Regions from separate parts of the Exiguobacterium sp. OS-77 genome, predicted to be linked through region 1. Evidence: predicted binding sites of a transcription regulator. Region 1 holds the regulator's gene; the other holds the start of a gene.
What was found. Region 1 encodes LexA, which represses DNA repair genes until DNA is damaged. Its sites were predicted from a motif close to CGAACATATGTTCG; they were not measured.
Positions count from the first base shown of each region.

Region 2: EXG77_RS14580 (NUMOD4 domain-containing protein) is a predicted target of LexA. The motif match lies at 2,991-3,004, and genes of this name have one in related genera.

Region 1 covers NZ_DF239008.1:2,039,251-2,046,974, forward strand. Annotated here, with positions in the region: gene EXG77_RS10540 (PTS transporter subunit EIIC) at 1-836, shown strand, start outside; gene EXG77_RS10545 (DUF896 domain-containing protein) at 912-1,148, opposite strand; gene EXG77_RS10550 (recombinase family protein) at 1,262-1,915, opposite strand; gene EXG77_RS10555 (hypothetical protein) at 1,961-2,248, opposite strand; gene lexA (transcriptional repressor LexA) at 2,460-3,074, shown strand; gene EXG77_RS10565 (metal-binding protein) at 3,106-3,606, shown strand; gene EXG77_RS10570 (MIP/aquaporin family protein) at 3,762-4,463, shown strand; gene glpK (glycerol kinase GlpK) at 4,507-6,009, shown strand; gene EXG77_RS10580 (GNAT family N-acetyltransferase) at 6,198-6,662, opposite strand; gene dhaM (dihydroxyacetone kinase phosphoryl donor subunit DhaM) at 6,795-7,163, opposite strand; gene dhaL (dihydroxyacetone kinase subunit DhaL) at 7,156-7,724, opposite strand, start outside.
Region 2 covers NZ_DF239008.1:2,858,322-2,866,045, forward strand. Annotated here, with positions in the region: gene EXG77_RS14570 (GGDEF domain-containing protein) at 1-295, opposite strand, end outside; gene EXG77_RS16485 (hypothetical protein) at 441-617, shown strand; gene EXG77_RS14575 (methyl-accepting chemotaxis protein) at 707-2,356, shown strand; gene EXG77_RS14580 (NUMOD4 domain-containing protein) at 2,404-2,931, opposite strand; gene EXG77_RS14585 (AAA family ATPase) at 3,064-3,642, shown strand; gene EXG77_RS14590 (GNAT family N-acetyltransferase) at 3,681-4,022, opposite strand; gene EXG77_RS14595 (DNA alkylation repair protein) at 4,023-5,069, opposite strand; gene EXG77_RS14600 (bifunctional transcriptional activator/DNA repair enzyme AdaA) at 5,066-6,109, opposite strand; gene EXG77_RS14605 (class I SAM-dependent methyltransferase) at 6,272-6,847, shown strand; gene EXG77_RS14610 (response regulator transcription factor) at 6,825-7,514, shown strand; gene EXG77_RS14615 (sensor histidine kinase KdpD) at 7,511-7,724, shown strand, end outside.

The DNA.
Region 1 (7,724 bases):
CCTATGCTGTTGCAGATGTCAATAGCGGTGTGGATCCAATTCTTGCATTCGGCGTTATTCCAGTCGTTGGTTATCAAGGAAGCGTCTTAACTGCTTTGGTCATTGGTATATTAGGAGCAAAATTTGAAAAATGGTTACGGCGAATCATGCCAAATGCACTTGATTTGATATTTACTCCGTTTTTTGTATTATTAGGTTCAATGATATTGGGATTACTTGTACTAGGTCCTCTTTTGCATATTCTAGAGAATGGTCTGATTACTCTCGTGACGATGTTAATTGGAATGCCTTTTGGTCTTGGAGGCTTGCTGATTGGTTTTATGTATCCGCTTGCAGTCATGACTGGAATGCATCATTTATTCATTGCTATCGAAACGACGCTACTTGCAAATACAGGATTTAACCCACTAATCACTTTATGCGCCATGTATGGATTTTCAAATGCTGGTACGGCGCTCGGTATTACATTACGCGCAACAAAAAGTACAGTACGGGTTGCTGGTATGAGTGCCACACTCACGCAATTATTAGGAGTTAGTGAACCTGCATTGTTTGGGATTGTCATGCGATATAGTATGAAACCTTTATATGTTATGATTGCGTGTTCTGCTTTGGGTGGTACTCTTCTTTCGCTCTTACAGATTAAGGCCAACTCTTACGGTCTAGCTGTTATTTTATCTCCTTTAATGTACATTTATGAATGGAATCAACTTTTAGCTTATTTAATCGTATCGGTCTTAACCTTTGTTGCTGCACTCACCATCACTTACTTTTTCGCAGTTCCTAAATCAGTTTTGGTTGCGGAACCACAAAAAGTAACTTCCAAGATATCTTGATATCAGCTGAAAACAATAAAATAGCCTTCTATATTAGACACCTACTTCTCGGGTGGTCCTATAGAAGGCTATTTTTTATTGTTTATTCCGTTCTTCTTCTTGTGCTTGTTTTAATTTCTCAGGTGTTACGTCTGTGCCCTCTTCATCGACGATCTTCATGCCCATGAGTTGGTTTTTGAACGATCCACGGAATGCTGCGAGATACGCTGCACGTAACTCTTTTTGCTCTGCCGTTTCGGCTTCTGATAACGGCTCGACTTTTGATTTATTCGCTAATGCATTGATTCGATCTAATTGTTCTTGTGATAACATGGAATCCCTCTTTCTGTACGACTCAAACTTGAGTTGTTCAATTGTATCCTTACTTTAAAAGAGGCTATAAAAAAAAGCAAGTTAACCGCGTCAGTCGACGGATAACTTGCTCTTCATTCCGGGCTAGGTGTCAGTTCGCGGTATTCAAGATATCGACGATTGACCGTTGCTTTTGAAATATCATGTCCCATCCCACGCAAGGTGATGGCGATATCTGAAAACGTCAGTCCGAGCTCTCGAAGACGTACGATTTCTTCGATCGGTACGTCCTTTCGACTACGCCCAGCGTTCTCTCCTTGGCGATTCAGATTTCGTTCCGGGCGAAAGCCTTGTTCAACAGCTCGCCGCATGCCGCGCGCGATTTTTGCGTTATGCAGTTTCCGTTGATATTCTTCCACCAGTGAGACAATCTCAAGGACCATTGCTTCTGCATCCGCAAGCTGGTATTCTCCATCGGAATCAAGTGTCATCAACCGAACACCGTGCTTCTTAAACGTGTGCAAAATAGCGATTTTCGCATTCCCTCGACCAATCCGTGTGTCATCTGTCACGAGGACCGCATCTACCGCATCACGTGTTACATGATCAAGAACCGTCAGCATCCCTTCCCGATCGACGTCATATCCACTCTCTTTTTCAGAGACGACATCCACGACATCAAAACCCTTTTGAGACGCGACCTTCGAAAGCTCCATCCGTTGGCGTTCAATCGAACTATCTTGTGCTTCTTTTTCGGTCGACACCCGACAATAAATCACGACCTTCATCGTACCTCACATCCCTGTTCGTTCTTTCACAACTTTTCCATTTTGTCATTGTTGTGCGATTGGTACAACGATTTTGCTTTTTGAGATGACGTGTTTTGTTTCAACATCATTATTTTTTATCAACCAATTGACGTACTCTTCATCTGACATCGAACCATCATTGTAGACTTCAGCGATTTGTTCGACTGTAGCGTTCTCATCGACCGTAACGGAAGCTGTCATCAGTTGCGCCACTTTTTCATCCGGGCGTGGTGTGAGTAAAAAGATCACGAAGGCAATACTTAATGCATAGAAGAGAATTGAAAAAGCATGAGTACGAATCGTATGAATCATCATGAATCCCTCCAAATATGAAATGAATGAGTTAGAATAAATGTTCGCGGAACAATTGTTCGCATAACTCATAATAAACACAGAACCCGTGTTCGGTCAACACAAAATGTCGAACAATTGTTTGTACGCTCATTTGTTCTATGTTATAGTGAATCTAGAAACATATATTCTTACATTTCAAACTTCAATCCAGAAAGAGGTGGCAATTCGTATGCGGAAAATGTCTAAGCGCCAACAAGAGATTCTCGACTACATCGTCTCTGAAGTGAAACTGAAGGGGTATCCACCATCAGTTCGTGAAATCGGAGAAGCAGTCGGACTCGCGTCTAGCTCGACGGTACACGGTCATTTGGATCGACTCGAGAAACGGGGAATGATTCGCCGTGACCCGACGAAACCACGTGCGATTGAGATATTGCTTGATAAGCCTGAAGAAATCACGGAAGCCATCGTCCATGTTCCCGTCATCGGGAAAGTCACAGCGGGTCTTCCGATTACAGCGATTGAAAACATCGAAGAACAGTTCCCGCTCCCTGCGCATTATGTAGGAAATGAGACGGTCTTCATGTTGACGATCGATGGTGAATCGATGATTAACGCAGGTATTCTTGACGGCGATCGTGTCATCGTGCGCCAACAAAACACAGCAGAAAACGGAGAAATCGTCGTAGCTATGACCGAAGATAGCGAAGCGACGGTGAAACGGTTCTTCTTAGAAGATCAACAGGTACGTCTACAACCAGAAAATGACTCGATGGATCCGATGTATTTCGATAATGTCTCCATTCTTGGTAAGGTAATCGGCGTGTATCGGACGATTCATTGACGGAGGGACCAGTTACGACTGGTCTTTTTTCATGCCTTCAGGAAATGTACATGATACCGTCAATACCGTCGCACTGACGGGTTACGTTGCGTATTCGGTCGCAACGCAACAAACCGATTGGTTACCAACCGCCATCGGTATCGCTGTCGGTACGCTTTGGTTGTCACCCGACCTCGATTTAAAGTCAGAACCGTATTATCGCTTTGGACCATTTCGAGTCCTTTGGATGCCGTACGTCAAAATCATGCCCCACCGCTCGATCTGGTCGCATGGACTGATCATCGGAGATATTATTCGGCTTCTTTATAGTGCCGCGATTCTGATTCCGCTACTATTTTTAAGTCTATATTTTCAGGTTCTTGATTCTGCTACGATTGATTCGTGGTTCGCTTCCTTGCCTGCATTCGTCGTCGGTATCATGGTGGCAAGTACGATTCATATCCTACTAGATTATTCCAGCAGTTGGTTTCGACCTAAAAAAAGAAAAAACGTCGTCGGTAACACCTCTTTTGCTTGCTTGCAAGCAGAATGAGGTGTTTTCTTATCCACTTTTTCGTATCTTTAAACATCAAAATAAAAAATTTCCATTCCTATATTTCAATTATATGTATTGAAAACGTTCTCAATTCGGAGTAATTTAAAGTAGAAAGGCCATTATCTGCTTTAATCCAAAGGGAGGGTTTTTGCATGAATAACTTTGTATTGGAAATGATCGGTACGATGATCCTCATCCTGCTCGGGGATGGAGTCGTCGCCGGTGTCGTCTTGAAAAAGACGAAATCGGAAAACAGCGGATGGATCGTCATCACGTTCGCTTGGGGTCTTGCCGTCATGACAGCAGCATTCGTCGCTGCTGAAAGTGGAGCACACTTGAACCCCGCATTGACGATCGCACTTGCTTTGAACTCTGACCTACCGTGGGCAGACGTTCCGATCTACATTGCCGGACAACTTGTCGGAGCTTTCATCGGCGCCATTCTCGTTTGGCTTCATTACATGAAACATTTTGAAGCGACTGATGATCAAGCTGCAAAACTCGGTGTGTTCGCAACAGGTCCAGCGATTCGTCATACGCCGTCGAACTTGATTTCTGAGATCATCGGGACATTTGTTCTCGTCTTCGGTATCTTGGCACTTGGTTTAACAACGTTCGGAGATGGCTTAAAACCACTCATCGTCGGTTTACTCGTCGTCGTCATCGGTCTCTCGCTCGGTGGTACAACAGGGTATGCCATCAACCCGGCTCGTGACCTTGGACCGCGTATCGCGCACGCTATCCTACCGATTCCGAATAAAGGTTCATCTGACTGGGGCTATTCATGGATTCCTGTCGTCGGTCCGATCATCGGTGGAGCGATTGCCGTGTTCATCTATCAATTGATCTACTAAGATCACATCTCACTAACACATACCGCTCAAGGGGGATTTCGAAATGGAAAACAAGTATATCCTAGCACTCGACCAAGGTACGACAAGCTCACGTGCGATCATCTTCGATCACGATGGGAAAATCGTCAACTCGGCACAACGGGAATTCAAACAGTACTTCCCACAACCAGGCTGGGTCGAGCATGATGCAAACGAAATCTGGGGTTCGATTCTTGCCGTCATGGCCGAAGCACTCGGGACAGCAGATATCAAACCTGAGCAAATCGCTGGAATCGGCATCACGAACCAACGTGAAACGACGGTCGTCTGGAACAAAGAAACAGGTAAACCGGTCTATCACGCACTCGTTTGGCAATCGCGTCAAACGTCTGGTATTTGTGACGACTTAAAAGAACAAGGTTTGAACCAGAAGTTCCGCGATAAAACAGGACTTCTGATTGATGCCTACTTCTCTGGAACGAAAGTCAAATGGATCCTCGATAATGTCGAAGGTGCGCGTGAGCAAGCAGAGAACGGTGAATTGCTCTTCGGTACGATCGATACGTGGCTCGTTTGGAAACTGTCTGGTGGAAAAACGCACATCACGGACTACACGAACGCTTCACGAACATTGATGTATAACATCTACGAACAAAAATGGGATGAAGAGTTACTCGATATCCTAGGTGTTCCTGCTTCGATGTTGCCAGAAGTTCGTCAGTCGAGTGAAGTCTACGACAAAACGGTACCGTATCACTTCTTCGGTTACGAAGTGCCAATCGCTGGTATTGCGGGTGACCAACAAGCAGCACTCTTCGGTCAAACGTGCTTCGAAGCGGGTGAAGGGAAAAACACATACGGAACAGGGTGTTTCATGCTCATGAACACAGGTGAGAAAGCCGTTTCTTCTGATCATGGACTCTTGACGACGATCGCTTGGGGCGTCGATGGAAAAGTGGAATATGCGCTGGAAGGTTCTATCTTCGTCGCTGGTTCTGCGATCCAGTGGCTCCGTGATGGACTTCGGATGCTGAAAAATGCGAAAGATTCAGAAGGTTACGCAACGAAAGTCGACTCAACAGACGGTGTTTATGTCGTTCCTGCCTTCGTTGGTCTTGGTGCGCCATACTGGGATTCAGATGTACGCGGGGCAATCTTCGGATTAACACGCGGAACAGATAAGGAACACTTCGTTCGTGCAACGCTTGAATCACTCGCTTATCAAACACGTGATGTGTTGACAGCGATGGAACAAGATTCTGGTATCGAACTGAAGACACTTCGTGTCGACGGTGGTGCAGTAGCGAACAACTTCTTGATGCAGTTCCAATCGGACATCCTCGGCGTTCCTGTCGATCGTCCAGAAATCAACGAAACGACAGCACTTGGTGCAGCCTACCTTGCTGGATTAGCTGTTGGTTACTGGAAAGATAAAGCGGAGATCAAAAAACAATGGAAGCTGGATCACCAGTTCAAACCAGAGATGAAAGAAGACGATCGTGAACAACGCTATGCCGGATGGCAAAAAGCAGTGGAAGCGACAATGGTCTTCAAACCATCAAAATAAAACAATTGACCCGGTCCCTTTTGCAGAGGGACCGGGTTTTCACTGTCTTATAGAAACTACAATATAATCATTCTTCTAACACCAGACTCAGACTAGAATGTACCACCGCAGCACATACATCATAATTCTTTGTGCTACTCATTCGCATAGAAGAGGTCCCACGTATTCCCCTCAACATATAATGTGGATCACTCATTTTTCTCTAGCATGATCATGTCGATTGCCTGTATTCCGTTCTCCCAGATTTCCTCTGGATACGACCGAAAAAAATCTTTTTTTATGTCGTATAGCCGGAAACCAAGCTTTTGGTAGAAAGCTAAATTATCAATACTCGAATTAGCCGTTCCTACGATGAAATGATGATACTCTTGTTCCTTATATTGTTCGAGCGTTAATGAGATGATCCTCTTTCCTAACCCTTGACCCTGGTGTTCTTTTTTGATGGCAACGTTTTTTATCTCCATTGTATCTTGATTAATTTTGGTCATAACAATAACACCTACTACATGCCCAGATGAATCTTCGAGATAATACAGGTCACCGTTAGGTAAGTATTCATAAATCTTATCGATAGATTCATCAGCCAGTAATAATAAGTGGATGAATGTCTGCTTTTTGATTTCAGTGTCTGCTTTCCTTAACGTATAACTCAAGAACTCACCTCATGGTTTACATTCTTTTACTGTCCTATTTATGTACATGCATTATGATTACAATTTTCATACCACCATTTCATTCAGATATGAAAGAATCCCCATTGCATTGAAGCAAGGGGGATTTGATCCTTATTTGCTAAACTCTTTTTTCAATCCGTCTTCAATCTCATCAACGGATTTCGACTGTCCGCTAAGAACAGCCGCTAAAAACGCGCCTTCGACGAGTGGTGCGTCGATAAACCGAACCGTCCGTTCGCCACTGTATAGTTCAAGGGCCAATTCCGTATTCATCGTCGCAGAACCGATATCCGTTAAAACGACTCCATCGTCGTCTAGTGTATTCAGTGTTTCTTCGATGCGCGTCGCGTCCGTTCCGATGCTACCGTCCTCAAGACCTGCTGCTATTAAGACTGGTGTATCCGGCGCCATCTCTGCCAGCAGTTCCTTTAGTCCAGCTGCAAGTTTTTCACTATGGGAAACGAGTACAAGATTAACCATGAAGCACCTCCGCGATTTCGCCGAGTAACAAAGCACTCGATAGACTACCTGGGTCCTGGACGCCTTCCGTCGCTTCACCGAAGTAAGACGCACGACCTTTCGTTGCGATGCGCGCTTTCGTATCAGCAAGCGCTTGATCGATTGCCGCTTTCAAATCCCCTTCTTGCGAGAGCGCCTCTTGGAACGGTGTCCAGATATCGACCATCGTTTTTTGACCGAATTCCGATTTCCCACGCGATTTGATGCCTTCCGTCGCTTCATGGAAAGCATCCGCGAGTTCTGCACCTTCCACTTCTGTTTTCCCTTTGAACGCACCAGCGAACTTAACGAATGCTGTGCCGTACAAAGGACCGGATGCTCCACCGACCGTCTTGATCAGCGTCATCCCGACCTCTTTCGATAAAGCTCCTAAGTCCTCATACTCGCCGTGTTCTTCTAACGTCTTTTGGACTGCTTGGAAGCCACGTGACATATTGATCCCGTGGTCCCCGTCACCGATTTCCCGGTCAAGGTCCGTCAATTCATCCTTGTGCTGGTCAATCTGTTCCGCTGCTTTGATGA
Region 2 (7,724 bases), 820 kb from region 1:
CAAATCGGGCGCCGATGATGAACAGCATCGTGATGCTACCGCTGACTAATCCGCCGTAAAAGTACGCCGTGACGAGCGCAACGAGACGCAAATCAATCTTTGCAACGTCATAGGAAATACTGTTAAAGATCAACAGGGCACCAATCACACCGGCGATACAACCGATCGCGAGTCGGACTTGTAAGGAAGAGTTAGGCGAGATGCGCTCGATCCGTCTTAGCGGTAAAAACGCAAACAGCAATGTCGCAATCAACAGTGAGAAGTTCAACAACAATGAATTAAGCAACGTAAGCACGACGACATCCTCCTCATTCCATTTCAGATGTTTACTCTATTCCCTCCAAATTACACATTCCCCTCTTTTTCCAAGGTTTTCAAACAAGAGGAGAGGGAATCAAACAAATATGTCTATCGTCTACATCATTAAGGGGGAATCTTTCATGGACCGTCAAGCTGAAAAACGAAAAAGTAAGATGCCATTCTTCATTATTCTCGTTATCGCTATCTTCGTCATCGTTGCTGCTGCGTTGATCATTTATGTCACATCTGAACCAAAAGAAGAGACACAAGCACTTATGACACATCTTGCGACTGTCCTTCCGGTTTACGTGAATTAGATTCACAAGACCTTTACACAAGCCGTACAACACCTTCATACATGTTGCTTTATCTCCTTCCGATAGGTACACGGGAGGAGATGTTTTTTATGCTTATGAAAAAACGATTATTAGCACAACAACTAAATGGATGGTTGATTCCGATCGTTGCCATCGGGCTGATCGTGATCAGCGGTCTCAGCGTTTACGCATCGTATCAACAATCCGTCGCAGCAACTGAGGAACGGCTGATGCGGGAGTTAACCATGTTCGACGCGAATGTCCGGGCAACGTTTCTTGCGTATCCGGATGACGCGACAGACCGCTCGCGTGCCATCAAACGATTGCAACAGCAACAGCGAACCGACTTATCACGTGACGACTATTCGATTCGCTTTCAAAGCCTGAAAACGAGTGAGGCGTTCCGACCGCTAACACTCGAACCGGCAAAACGAAAACAACTACTACAGCACTTAAAAACAGCCCGTACATATGCTTTTTCGAATCAAGACCAGTTTCTTGTCGCAATGACGATTCCGGAACTCGATGACGTCATCTTGCTGACGACTGATCGCGATAAATTAATCGCCCCTGCTCGCGATTTAGCTTGGACACTCGTCTGGGTCAGTGTGATTACGCTTGTTAGCATCAGTTTCTTGATTCGCTCACGAATTAGAAAACAACTCGCCCCACTATCGAAACTCGCCTTACAGATTGAAGAAGCGCATGCGAAGCGATCGTATCGTCCATTAACACTCAAAACGACGACCTTTGAATTACAACAACTCACGTTTCAATACAATCAATTAATGCAACAAATCGGAGATTTAACGGCTGAGATGCAACAAGCGAGTCAGGAACTCGAATCCGTCCAACCCCACTTTTCTTCGCGCTTATCTGCGATGGATCAATCGGTCCAAGCCGTCGATGAAGTCGCCGGTTCTTTACTTGCGCAATCGTCGCAAATGGATCAGACAATCGTCGCCTCGACACGTTTGACCGCTCAAGGGCACGATGCGTTAAGTGAGATGCAAACGACACTTCTCAACAGCCAACATGCCGTAACCCGTTTTCAACAGACTGTTCAGACGAATCACACGACACTTGAGACCTTACAAGAGGAAAGCCAGTTACTGAAGGAACAATCCGCGGCGACAGAGCAGATTTTGCAACAGACCTCACATCTACAGCAGCAAATGGAGACCTCAATCTCACACATCCAACGTGTCGCTGAAGAGACGCGCCGCTTGTCGCTGAACGCGCTGATTGAGGCAACCCGTGCCGGAGAAGCCGGTCGTGGCTTTATCGTCGTTGCCAAGGAAGTCGAAAAACTCGCAATCGATATCCGAACGAGTACAGATCACATCCGTCAAGTCAATCAGACATGGACGGCGGGACTCGATCAAGTCGAACAAGCCATCGTGCAGATGACCGAACGTTTTCTCTCAACATCGCAACAGCTCGAGACGGCAACGGCACACTTGCAACAAATGCTGACTGAAGCGACGACAATTGAGACGACACTGGGTACCGTCGAACAACAACGTCAAATCGTCGTCCACGTTCAGTCGAACATGCAGGAACATCTACAGTCCGTTCAGCAGTTGATGTCGGAGCTCTCTTCTTACAGCCAAGTCCTCGGTGATCAAATGCAACACCACGTCAACCAGCAGACGGAACTGAAGACACATAGTGCGGTACTCGAGTCACGCATCAGTTCGTTGCAACAGACCGTTCGCTCGAGTGAATCGCCATCTTAACAAAAGGAGCGCCTCCCATCTCTGGTAAGCGCTCCTTTCCTCTGTTCTCAGCCGATATAACGTGCTTCCTTTTTATCGATGATATTTCGAATCCGGTTCTCCGTCACCTGATACTGCTCTGCCAGCTGACGAATCGTCTTCCCTTTTTCATACTGCGCGCGAATAGTTCGAATCTGAAACGATGACAGCGTCACATGTTGACCTAACAAGAGATCAAACTCGCCCAGCAGTTCAGTATACTGTTGATCGATCGAAGGCAGGACGTCTAAGTTCGATAACTGATCGTCAGCCCGTTTGTCGTTGCGCCGGACGAGTTTCGCTTCCGTGACGTCAGCCGTTAGAAAAGCTTGTGCAACGAGTACACCGACCTGCACGCGTTCTCCTCGACCACGTTGATAAAGCGTGACTTTGCGATACCCTTCCCGATTGAGTCGCGGACGGAGCAAGACACCTTTTCGTCGTTGCTGGACACCGCGACACGTTACGATCGTCCGGTCGAGCGACCTTACGCGACCTAGCGATGAGACTTCATATATACCTATATAGCCGATGACGGCTTTCCATTGTTCTTGCATGATTGTCCTCCTTCAGACAAGGACACGACAGGACTTCATATCTGAATTATATCAAATTACGAACAAACGTTCTAGTGATGTCACTCGTCGGAATGTGCTATTCTTAGCAGAAAAAGGAAATGAGGTTCGTCCATGAAATTTGTCTTATTACTTGGTCCGCAAGCGGTCGGAAAGATGACGATCGGTCAGGAAATCGAACGGTTGACGGAGATGAAAGTTTTCCATAACCACCAGACAATCGATCTGTTATTGCCTTATTTTGATTTCTCTGAACCTGCACACCATCGCCTAAAAGATACGATCCGGCGCGAGATGTTCAAGGAAATGGCGAACAGCTCGCTCGAAGGTGTCCTGTTTACGTTCCTCTGTCTATTCGGCGTCGAAGGCGGCGGTCTTGAGTTCATCGAAGAGACAGTTGAGTTATTCGAACAAGCAGGTGCTGACGTCTACATCGTTGAACTCGATGCGCCGGTCGCAACTCGCCTGCACCGAAACACGACTGAAAACCGATTGACGCACAAAGTAACGAAGCGTGATCTCGCCGCTTCTGAACAAGACTTACGCGAGACGGCGGATGGATACCGAACACGCTCGCTGCCAGGCGAACTACCAGACGTTAACTATCTCTTCCTCGATACGGAACAATTAAGTGCACGTGAAAGTGCAGAAACGATTTGCGATCATTTCAACTGGTCCAAAACAACGGTCTAATCACAAACAAGCCCCGTCCTGCTTAAGCAGGCGGGGCTTTAATGATAGAGTTTGCGTTCATATCGATTCGCCTGCAACTGAAATCCGTTCCGACGCCAGACCGCCGCACTGCCCGCTTCGCCGTAAACATACGTCAGTAATAACGTCCGTGCGAGATACGACAAAATCGACGTCAACGCTTCTGTAATGTATCCGTGCTGATCATCCTCATCAGTCGTCGTATAACGTAAGTTTCCGGTCGATGCATTCCATGTGAAGGTAATCGTCCCGACAATCGTTTTCTCACGCAACGCATGCAACGTCCACTTGCAACCCGATTCTTCATCCGTTGCTTCGACAAACAATCGTGACGTCGTAAAATCCGGATGTCGTCCTTTCATTCAGCTCTCCTCCTCGACCTCAAACGTTGCTGTCGCGTAAACCTCTCCGTTAATTAAAATCGTTAATGTATGTGTACCAGGATAATGGACACGCGTCGTCATGTTCCGAAACGATTGGCGTCGTTCAACTTGTAAGACACCTTTAACTTCCCGCTCCCGCAGTTGAAACACCTTCCGACTCGTTCCACGTTGTTTGACGTAATCGATCGCGTATTCAAGACGCAGACGTTGCTCGACGGAACTGTTTACTTGAAACGAAAACTGTAACTCTTGACCAATCGTCACTGGTGAGACGACCAAGTCCGTCACCTCGACCTCACCTTGCGTAACGTGTCCGAACAACTGTAATACTTCTGGATTTCCGCGCTTCAGTAACGTCCGGGAAGCGTGACGTAAAATCCAGTCTGTATTCGGATCTGTTCCTAAGTGACGTTCGATTCGCTCGATCAGGTATTCCGGATGTGTCTTTGAAATATCGTTCAAGTGATTGGCGACACTTTTTCGGACGTAAAGTGACGGATCCTGTAGTAAGGCGTCAAGAATCGGTAACGCCGGACGCGGATCAGCAATCAAACGCGGAATCGCTTGTCCCCACGGCAGACGCGGGCGTGTTCCTTCAGACGCTAAGCGCCGGACGTGTTCATCGTCTGATGTTGTCCATTTAAGTGCCTGCTCGAGGAAACGTTCCTGATCAGCAAGTAAAAAGCGACGAACGGCGAACTCCGACGTCGAATGTTGCGTCAACTTGGCAAGTATCTCTATCGCAAGCGTCCAGTCAGAAAGGTCTGCCGTTCGTTCGACATACTCTGGAAAAACAATTCCCGGTAGCCCAGTAAACTGCGGTGCGAGTCGCTCTAGCTCCGACACCGAGTCCGGAAACGGTGGCAAGATCGTCTCCAGCGTCTCCGCCACACGACGGACACGTTGTTTAAACGCGAGTTCTTCCCAGTCTCCCTGCTCGACTCGTCTTCGAAAATCCGGTACATCGACCGCTGCTCCTAAGCGGTCGAGCCAACTCGGTGAAAATACATCTTTAATCAAACTCATCCTTCATCCAGTCCTCTCTGTGTGCGCTCCAGTTTGAGCAATGTTTCCTTGCGTGCGAGTCCACCCGCGTATCCACCTAAATCTCCATTCGTCCGAATGACCCGATGGCACGGAATGACGATTGCCAGTTGGTTCGCTCCATTCGCTCGTGCGACGGCACGAACAGCAGTCGGTTGACCGATCCGGATCGCCAGCTCTTGGTACGAGATCGTCTCCCCACTCGGAATCCGCTCGAGTTCTTCCCAGACGCGGCGTTGAAATGGTGTCCCGTACCGCATCAGTGGCGTCTGAAACGATACCGGCTCTCCTTTGAAGTAACGACGGAGCTCCGCTTCGATCTGTCCAAAGACCGGTGATTCCCCGGGAACGATGACAGCGCGCGCTTTTTGACGTAATTGTTCGATTTCCCGCTCCAGTCCACGTCGGTCGACGAACTCGAGCAGATGTAAGAGTTGATCGTCGGCAATCGCCAGCATCGAACCGAGTGGTGTATCAAGCCATTTCGCGCGTAAGACCTGCCCGTCAAAGCGCGACGGTGCCTGCCCGAGAATCCGTGCTGACGCCTCACGAAAACCACTACTCGATTCATAACCTCCAGCCAACTGCCCTTCGATGATCGGCTTACCGGTCCGGATCTCCTTCATCGCAAGCCCCATCCGTCGTGCCCGAGCATACGCGACGAACGTCATTCCGAAGCGTTTCTTGAACTGGCGGCGTGCCGTTGATTCATCGAGACCAAGTGCTCGAAAATCGGCTTCCTTGAATCGTTTGTCTGGTTCTGCCTCGACCGCTTCGATCAAGCGTTGAATCGTACCATGATCGCCGGGATAAGCAAGCGGATGACAACGACGGCACGGTCGATAAGAGGCAAGTAATGCCTCTTGCGCCGTCTCAAAAAACTCACAGTTCTCTGCTTTCGGTTTTCGTGCCGGACACGTCGGACGGCAAAAGATGCCGGTCGTCTTGACACCAACAAAAAACGTTCCTTCGTACGTCGCGTCCCGGCGAACGAGCGCTTCATAATACGTGTGATGTTCCATCGCCTTCCCCTCCTTTGTCCTTAGTATACCGGCTTGTCCGGTCATCATGTCGCCGAAAATCAGGCATTGATATGTTTAAGATTCACTTAAGAAACATCGTCCTGTTTTCGAAAGGGACGATGTGCATACTACATGATATACTCAACGGAAAGTAGGGTTTTCATGTTTGATTTCTTAAAAGAAGCACTTCACGCACCACTCCGTGTCGGAGCCATCGCACCGAGCAGTCCACGTCTGGCTGAAATGATGGCACGACGCGCCGTCGCCGATCGTCCACGCCAAATTCTTGAAGTCGGAGCGGGTGACGGAGCGATCACCAAAGCTTTACTGGCCGCTCGTTCACCGGAGACACATCTCTTGATTTGTGAACGGAGCGAAACGTTCCGCCCGGCACTCGAGCAGTTGCTAGCTCAAGAAACGAATGTCACTCTCTTCATTGGTGACGTTCAAGGATTATCCGATTCATGGAGCGAACAGATCGACGTCATCGTCAGTGGTCTCCCGTTCGCGTCGTTCCCGGCAGCGTTGCGGCATGACTTATTAGCACAATTCCAAACGTTACTACGACCAGGCGGTCACTTCATCGCCTTTCAATACACCCGGTTCCAGTTCAAGATGTTCCGGGACTATTTCCAAGAACACAGTTATTCGCACACGCTCTACAATCTGCCCCCGGCTTATGTTTTCGAGGGGGTACAACAGGAGGAATCTACACATGCCCACGCTCTTGATCGTTGACGATGAAGCAGACATCCGTCAATTGCTTCGACTGTATTTAACCAATGAAGGGTACGAGATCCTCGAAGCCGAAAATGGTGAGGAAGCGTTAGCGACTCTTGCAACGCGTCCAGTTGATGCGATGTTACTCGACGTGATGATGCCCGTTCGCGATGGCTTCTCGACCGTTCAAGCTGCGCGCGCTGCCGGTCACACGTTACCCGTCTTGATGCTGACAGCGAAACGCGAAGACATGGATAAAATTCAAGGTTTGACCTTCGGGGCGGACGATTACATCGGTAAACCGTTCAATCCGCTTGAAGTCGTCGCCCGCGTCAAGGCGCTGTTACGCCGCGTCAGTCAGTATCATGTCCCGACTACTGCTTCAGCGATTCAGGTCGGTCCGTTCACACTCAAAGAAGACGAACGCGTCATCTTTAAATACGATGTACCGCTCGCCCTGACACGCCGTGAATTTGATTGCCTGGCGCTCTTTTTGAGTCACCCCCGTCGTGTCTTCTCGGCTGAAGACCTGTATGAACGGGTTTGGCAGGAGGAAGCACTTGGTTCCGCGTCGAACGCTGTCATGGTCCTGATCCATAAGCTCCGCGACAAGATTGAGGATGTCCCGAAAGAACCGCGCCACCTCCAGACGGTCTGGGGCGTTGGTTATAAGGTTGAGCCATGAGACGGATCAAACTAACTGTTTGGATGCTCGTCTTACTCTTACTCGCCGCGGTTTTAAGTACGGCACTCGCCTGGTTGCTTGCGAGTCAGTTGCCGCTCGGTACGAAGACGGTTCCTCGGTACTATTACACGACAGAGCAAGAAGTCGTCCAAGACGTAAAACGTGATATCGCCCGTTACGAAAACGGGCAATCACCGAACGGTCCTTACG